DNA from 2 places in the Skermanella rosea genome. Region 2 is predicted to be linked to the other one. Evidence: riboswitches for the same ligand, from Rfam matches in the RefSeq annotation. Region 2 holds a riboswitch; the other holds the start of a gene.
The links. A riboswitch is a leader RNA that binds a small molecule or an ion and turns the genes downstream of it on or off. The one in region 2 is predicted to bind S-adenosylmethionine.
Positions count from the first base shown of each region.

Region 1 (4,095 bases), 790 kb from region 2:
TATCGCGCTCGATGTCCTCGGGGCTGCGGTTGGCCGCACCCTGGTCGGAGCCGGACTCCGACCCCGGTCTCCCGGTCGCTCTCAGATCGTCGTTGTCGTCGCTGCGGTTCATCCCGTCAAACTCCATGCCCCATTTGCCGCAAATCAACACCAGCGGAGGGTCAGTGTTCCGGGAGCGGGGCCGCCGGACCGCCCGGAGCGTTTGTCCGGGGCCGCCGATTCCGTTATGGAAGGCCCATCTTCAGCGACACAAGCGATCCGAGGCGGCGATGACTTTCGATGTGGAACGGGCGCGGGCCGAGACGCCCGGAACCCGTCACGTGACCCACTTCAACAATGCAGGCGCCGCCCTGCCGCCGCAGCCGGTGCTCGACGCGGTCGCCGCCCATCTGGACCTGGAAGCCCGCATCGGCGGCTACGAGGCGGAGGCGCAGGCCCGCGACGGCATCGAGCGCGTCTACGACTCGGTCGCCGCCCTGCTCGGCTGCGGGCGGGAAGAGGTGGCGCTGGTGGAGAACGCCACGGTGGGGTGGGATATGGCCTTCTATTCGCTGCGGTTCGAACCCGGCGACAGGATCCTGACGGCGATGGCGGAGTATTCGAGCAACTTCATCCCCTATCTCCAGGTCGCCCGGAAGACCGGCGCGGTCATCGAGGTGATCCCCAACGACGCCCTGGGACAGCTCGACGTGGCGGCCCTGGCGGACAGCGTGGACGACGAGGCGCGCGGACCGGCGAAGCTGATCTCGATCACCCACATCCCGACCAACGGCGGCCTGGTCAATCCCGCCGCGGCGGTCGGGCGGATCGCCCGCGCCCGCGGCATCCCCTATCTGCTGGATGCCTGCCAGACGGCGGGACAGATGCCGATCGACGTGGACGAAATCGGCTGCGACATGCTTTCGGCGACCGGGCGCAAGTTCCTGCGCGGGCCGCGCGGCACCGGCTTCCTCTATGTGCGCAAGGGGCTGCTGGAGCGCCTGGAGCCGCCGATGATCGACAACCACGCGGCCACCTGGGTGGCACCCGACCGCTACGAGCTTCGCCCCGACGCCCGGAGGTTCGAGAATTGGGAAAGCAACGTCGCCGCCAGGATGGGTCTGGGCGCCGCCGTGGACTACGCGCTGAACTGGGGCCTGGATGCCATCTGGGAGCGGATCAGGAGCCTTGCCGACCTGCTGCGCGGCCGACTGGCATCCCTGCCCGGCCACGAGGTGCGCGACCTGGGCGAGACCCGGTGCGGCATCGTCACCTTCACCGCCCCGCGCCCCGCCGCCGAGATCAAGCGCGACCTGGCGGCGCGCGGCATCAACGTGTCGGTGACGGCCGCCCCCTCGACCCGGCTCGACATGGAGGCGCGCGGCCTCGACGAGATGGTCCGCGCCTCGGTCCATTACTACAACACGGAGGAGGAGATCGACCGGCTGGTCGCGGCGCTGCGCTGACGCGGTCTCCGGGGAATCCCCTCAGCCGACCGGCCGCCACCAGTCGGCGACGGCGCGCCGCCGCGCCTCCTCCAGACGGTCGCCGCGGAGCACCAGGCGAAGATGGATCTCCGGCCGGCCGCGCCGGCGCGACTCGACGACCAGGTAGAGATGCGTCCAGGTGCCCAGGCCGCGGTGGACGGCGGCGAAGACCCACTCGTACCGGTCGGGCTCCCGCGCGGTGGCGCGGCTGCCGCCGGTGATCAGTTCGATGCTGTCGTCCGGGCCGCACAGGGGAATGGTCGCGGGAGCGACCGGCAAGCGTTCAGACATGAATAAACCCTCCTGGCTCAAGTGCCGAGGAGGGCTGACGCGGCGGCTCGTTCCCGATTGATTGCCGGTCCAGGCCGCATCGTCCCCCGAAAGGGACCACCACCTTGCCCGGGTCGGCAGGTTGGTGTCGGGCGCCAGCCCAACTCTTGATGCTGGCTCTCCTGTATCCTGCCGATGGCGACATGCGCAACCGTTTTCCCCGCGGCATGGGTATGCGTCAAAACACCCCTTTATAAAGAACTATGGCGAAAACCTGAAAAATCCGATAACTTGGCCGTGTATCGCTGGACCTGGAGCGACGCCGTGGTTTCCACCTCCCCCATCTCACCCGAGCTGATGCGCACCGCGCCCAAGGTGCGGGACCTGACGCCGCAGACGCAGGCGTTCAACCAGGAGATCAACCGGCAGGTCAGCGACACCAACGGCGGCATGAAGGTCAACGCCAAGACGGAGCCGCTGACCGGCATCACCAGTTCGATCGTCGGCGAGGACCGCCGGGCGGTCCAGGAAACCAACGCCTCGACCAAGCCGGGCGCCCGCGTCCCGGCGCTCACCGGTGCCACCAGCGCCTTCGTGACCGAGATGAAATCGGCCGACCAGAGCAACGTCGAGAGCATGGCCGCGGCAGGCGCCCGCGCGCGCACCCTCGGCCAGGGTCCCGGCGGCGGCCGACTCGACCTGAGCGCCTGAGTCGAACCGCCCGTCAAGCCGCCCGCCGATCCGTTCGACCTTCTTGCGCTGTACCCCGGTGCTATTGTCGGGGGAGAATCCGTTTACCATGGTCAGTGCCCTGCAACATGGCAGCGCGGAGAGGAACCGACACGATGGCCCAGCATACGGACACGCCGACCGGGAGCACGCTGCCCCGACGCCTGAAGGCGATGGACCTGATTCCCGACCTGATCCCGCTGGCGGGCGCCCGGATCGTCGATGTGGGCTGCGGCGAGGGCGCACTGGTTCGGGCGCTGGCACGCCGCGGCGCCCATGTCATCGGCATCGAGATCCTGGACGAGGCGCTCTCCAAGGCCAGGGCGGCGGAACCCGTCGCGGGCGAGCGCTACGTGAAGGGCGTGGGCGAGGACCTGCCGCTGCCCGACAACAGCGCCGACGCCGTCGTCTTCATGAACAGCCTGCACCATGTGCCGGCAGCCCACATGGGCAAGGCGCTGCGCGAGACCGCGCGCGTCCTGAAGCCAGGCGGCCTGGCCCTGGTGAACGAGCCGGAACCGACCGGCGGATATTTCCAGCTCACCAGGCTCCTGGACGACGAGACGGAGGTCCGGGCCCTGGCCTATGCGGCGGTGAAGACCGTGGACGCGCTGGAACAGGTGGATGAACTGTTCTACCTGAATCCGGTGAAGCACGAGGATTACCAGAGCTTCGCCGACCGCATGGCCGGCATCGATCCGACCCGTTCCAGGCTGATCCGCACCCGCGACGCGGAACTGCGCGAGCTGTTCGAAACCTTGGGGGAGCGGCGGGAGGGTGCCTGGTGGTTCGACCAGCCGGCCCGGATCAACCTGCTGCGAAAGCCGACACAGTGACTGAACCGCGTACCGAGACCGAGCTGCCTTTCGTCGATTACCAGTATCCCGCCAAGGACCCCGCCGGACGCCGGATCGCCATCATCGGCGAAGCGCCCGGCGCCGAGGAGGCCCGCACCGGCAAGCCCTTCGTCGGCGCCAGCGGCCGGCTGCTGGACGAGAACCTGAAGTCCGTCGGGCTGGAGCGCGCCGCCTGCCTGATCGGCAACACCTTCCGCTACCAGCCGCCGGGCAACAAGGTGACCCACTTCTTCTCGTCCCGCACCAAGGCGCGCAAGATGGGCGTCGAGGTCGCGGAGGACCTGGGTCCCATGGGCACCTCCGACTACTGCCTCGCCCGGTACGCCGGCGAGGTGGAGCACCTGCGCCGGACCCTGGCCGAGGTGAAGCCCGCCGTGATCATCGCGCTCGGCCGCACGCCGATGTGGGCGCTGACCGGCCAGAGCGGCATCACCGCGCTGCGCGGCCAGGAACTCCCCTGCCGCCTGTTCGCCGACGCGATCGTGATCCCGACCTTCCATCCCAGCTACATCCTGCGCGGCAACCGCATCGAGGAACCCCTCTTCCACGCCGACGTGAAGCTGGCCGCGGAGCGGGCGGGATGAGAGTGCCGAGGTGTCGCGGCGGAGCCTGCCGCGGCACCATTTGACTTTTGAATTACCCAAAAAGTGTTATATGAATGATTATCACCCTTGCCGGTGGTGGAGTTGCAAATCTCTGTAATTACCCAATAAACTGATTTCTAGCGAAGCGATGTCCAAGCGCACAGTGAATCCGAAGCGGTCGATCCGACC
Region 1 is NZ_CP086111.1:757,115-761,209, reverse strand. Features, by position in the region: gene JL101_RS03565 (PA2169 family four-helix-bundle protein) at 1-112, opposite strand, end outside; gene JL101_RS03560 (aminotransferase class V-fold PLP-dependent enzyme) at 270-1,445, shown strand; gene JL101_RS03555 (hypothetical protein) at 1,467-1,757, opposite strand; SAM-I-IV-variant riboswitch at 1,805-1,915, opposite strand; gene JL101_RS03550 (hypothetical protein) at 2,028-2,447, shown strand; gene JL101_RS36480 (class I SAM-dependent methyltransferase) at 2,582-3,301, shown strand; gene JL101_RS03540 (uracil-DNA glycosylase) at 3,298-3,906, shown strand.
Region 1: it holds a riboswitch for S-adenosylmethionine, as region 2 does, so the genes downstream of both, JL101_RS03555 (hypothetical protein) here and metZ (O-succinylhomoserine sulfhydrylase) in region 2, are expected to answer to the same signal.

Region 2 (4,095 bases):
CCTCCAGCGGCAGCCGGACCATCATGCCCAGCGACCGGCCGCGCGGCACGATGGTGACCTTGTGGACCGGGTCGGAATGCCTGGAGCGCCAGGCGACCAGCGCGTGCCCGGCCTCGTGGAAGGCGGTCAGGCGGCGCTCGTCCTCGGACATGACGGTGGCCTTCTCGCCGCCCATGACGATCTTGTCGCGGGCCTGCTCGAAGTCGGCCATGGAGACCAGGGAGCGGCCCGAGCGGGCCGCCCGGAGCGCCGCCTCGTTGACGACGTTGGCGAGGTCGGCGCCCGACATGCCGGGCGTGCCGCGCGCGACCAGCGTCAGGTCCACGTCGGCGTCCAGCGCCACGCGGGCGGCATGAACCGCCAGGATGGCGGCGCGGCCCTTGATGTCGGGATTGCCGACGAAGACGTGCCGGTCGAACCGGCCGGGCCGCACGATCGCCGGGTCGAGCACGTCCACCCGGTTGGTCGCCGCGATCACGATCAGGCCGCTGGCCCGGGCGAAGCCGTCCATCTCGGCTAGGAGCTGGTTCAGGGTGTTCTCTGTCTCGATCTGGCCGCCGGTCGGCGAGGTGGCGCCGCGGGCCCGGGCCAGCGCGTCGATCTCGTCGATGAACAGGATGCAGGGCGCTCGCTTGCGGGCGTCGCGGAACAGCCGGCGGATGCGCGCGGCGCCGACGCCGACATACATCTCCACGAAGTCGGACCCGGTGACGGCGTAGAACGGCACCCCCGCCTCCCCCGCCACGGCGCGGGCCAGCAGGGTCTTTCCGGTGCCGGGAGGACCGACCAGGAGGACGCCCTTGGGGATGCCGGCGCCGATGCCCTTGAACCGGGCCGGGTGCTTGAGGAAATCGACCAGCTCGGTCAGTTCGGCTCTCGCCTCGTCCACGCCGGCCACGTCGGAGAACCGGACGTGGGAGGTGGCGGTGCCCGCCTTCTTGACCGGCGAGCGCATCATGCCGACCATGAAGACCAGGGCGAAGGCCAGGAAGCCCACCATGTTCAGCTTCAGCAGCACGTCGAGCCAGCGGTTGGTGGTCAGCAGGGCGCCGCCCTCCGCCGGCTCGACGGTCATGGGGATGCCGGGGGCCGCGACCGCCTGACGCAGGGCGTCGGTCCACAGGACGGTGGTGACGCCCTGGACGCCGTCGCGGTCGGTGAATTCGATCCGGTTGCCGGCGACGGCGAGGGAGGCGATCCGTCCGGCGGCGAGACGATCGGCGAACTCGCTCTGCCCGACCTCCTGCCGGTCGATCCGGCTGAGCAGTGCCGCCGCACCGCCGGAGCCGGAGGCGTAGACATAGGCCAGCCCGGCGCCGCCGGTAAGCGCCCCGGTGACGACCAGGGCTGCCACGATCGAGATCACCCGCGCGTGCCGTTTAAGGAAGGTTTTCATCAGCGACCCGGAGAGTCTGAGCATGATTGAGACAAAAGCAGAGGCCCTGAGTACAGAAACATAGTTAATAAGACGTATGCGCGGCGGCGCGGCACCGGGGCCGCGGCGCTTTCGACATGGATCTTGACGCCCTCCCCCGCTCCGGCTAGAACCCGCGAAACGTGGTGATTTGGCGACCGGCTTGCAGGCCACGTAAAATAAGCTGCTAAAAAGGTTTGGAGTCGCATCCGCGCCTCGATCCCTTGTCGGTCGGGGCTTTCTGTGTACCCGCAACGGCGGGCGGAGCGACGACACCATGACCAAGAACGATACTTTCCCCGAGAACGGCAATCCCGCGGCCACCCCCGCGAAGCTGCGGCCGCGCACCCGCATGGTCCATGCCGGGACCCTGCGGACCGGCTTCGACGAGACCTGCGAAGCGATCTTCATGACCTCGGGCTATGTCTACGGCTCGGCGGAGGAGGCCGAGGCCGCCTTCGCGACCGACGGGCTGCGCTATGTCTATTCGCGCTTCCGCAACCCGACCGTCGCCATGTTCGAGGACCGGCTGGCGGCGTACGAGGGGGCGCAACGCTGTTTCGCCACCGGCAGCGGCATGGCGGCGGTGTTCGCGGCCCTGATGTGCCAGCTCAAGGCGGGCGACCGCATCGTGGCGCCGCGCGCGCTGTTCGGGTCCTGCCTGCACATCGTCAAGAACCTGGCACCCCAGTACGGGATCGAAACGACCCTGGTGGACGGCACCAAGGCGGAGGAGTGGCGCGAAGCCCTGGGCCGCCCGGCCAACGTCGTGTTCCTGGAGACGCCGTCCAACCCGATGCTCGACATCGTGGACCTGGGCCTGGTCTGCGAACTGGCCCATGCCGCCGGCGCCCGCGTGGTGGTCGACAACGTGTTCGCGACGCCGGTGCTCCAGCGGCCATTGGAGTTCGGCGCCGACATCGTGGTTTATTCAGCGACCAAGCATATCGACGGCCAGGGCCGGTGCCTGGGCGGTGCCATCCTGTGCGACGACAAGTTCGCCGAGACGCTGGCCCCCTTCCTGCGCCACACCGGCCCGGCGCTGAGCCCGTTCAACGCCTGGCTGCTGCTGAAGGGGCTGGAGACCATGGACCTGCGGGTCGCCGCCCAGACCGACGCGGCCCAGCGGATCGCGGAGTTCCTGGACGGGCACGCCAAGATCGCCAGGACGCTCTATCCCGGCCTGAAGAGCCATCCCCAGTACGAGTTGGCGCAGCGCCAGATGGGCGGCGGCAGCACGCTGATCGCCTTCGACGTCGCCGGCGGCAAGGCGGAGGCATTCCGGCTGATGAACGGGCTTCGGATCGTCAAGATCTCCAACAACCTGGGCGACAGCAAGAGCCTGATCACCCATCCCGCGACCAGCACCCACCAGAAGCTGACCGACGAGGACAAGGCGGCGGTCGGGATCAGCCCGGCCAGCATCCGCCTGTCTGTCGGGCTGGAGGACGCTGCCGACCTGATCGAGGATCTGGACCAGGCGCTGGCCCGGATCTGATTTAGGCATTTCGAAAGTGTGAAATGCGGGATTTCACACTTCAGCTTGCACGCCTCGCCCCCTCCCTCTATATAGCCGGGCTTGTAGTTTCGGCTTTCGTCCAGGGAGTTCCCGTCATGTCGACTCTGTTGTCCAAGGCGCGCCGTCTCGCGGCCGCAGCCGCTGTTCTGATCGCCGGCGGCGCATCGGCGGCCCAGGCCGCCGACGTGCGCGTCGGGTTCATCCCCGTGGTCGGGTCCGGACAGCTGTTCGTCATCGACGGCGAGGGCTGGGCCAAGGACGCCGGGCTCAACCTCAAGCTCACGCAGTTCGAGTCGGGCCCGGCCATGATCAGCGCCCTGGCCTCGGGCACGCTCGACGCCTATTACGGCGGAATCGGCCCGATCATGGTGGCGAGCGCCCGCGGCATCGACGTGAAGGTCTACGCCTCCGCCGCGATCGAGGAGATGACCGTGGTCGGGCGCGGCGGTTTCGGCACCCAGGCGAACGCCGCGACCGCCGCCGGCTTCAAGGAGTTCGTCGAGCAGGAGGGCCGCCCGGTCCGCATCGCGACCCAGCCGCCCGGATCCGTGCCCGACACCGTCCTGCGCTACTGGCTGCAGAACGTCGTGAAGGCCGATCCCGCCACTTACCAGATCACCGCCATGGGGATCGAGGCGACCCAGCAGGCGCTGCTGGCCGGCGCCGTCGATGCCGCGACGATCCGCGAGCCGACCCTGACCGTGGTCCGGCAGCGCGATCCGAACACCAAGCTGCTGGCGCTGGGCGGCCAGATGCTGCCCAACCAGCCGGGTTCGGTGCTGGCGCTGACCGGCGCCTTCGTCAAGGCCAACCCCGAGGCCGCCAAGACGATCGTCGCGCTGAACACCCGGGCCACGACCCTGCTGAAGGAGGAGCCGAACCGGGCCGCCAAGCACCTGCAGAAGGGCCTGGGCAAGGGCATCACCGACCTCGCGACCTTCGAGAAGGCCGTGGTGTCGCCGGCCAGCAAGTTCGTCGCCGACCCGATGACCATCAAGGACGCCACCGGGGTGATGCAGGACTTCCAGCTGCAACTGGGCGTGCTGGAGAAGGCGGCCGACCTGAACGTGCTGTTCGACGACAGCTTCTACCGGGCAACGGCGCGCTGAGCGCGCGCCTCCGTTCCGGCACCGTGACGTTCCGCTGATGCAACGATCCCTGC
Region 2 is NZ_CP086111.1:6,065,325-6,069,419, reverse strand. Features, by position in the region: gene ftsH (ATP-dependent zinc metalloprotease FtsH) at 1-1,396, opposite strand, end outside; SAM riboswitch at 1,548-1,626, shown strand; gene metZ (O-succinylhomoserine sulfhydrylase) at 1,692-2,912, shown strand; gene JL101_RS28430 (ABC transporter substrate-binding protein) at 3,029-4,042, shown strand; gene JL101_RS28425 (ABC transporter permease) at 4,080-4,095, shown strand, end outside.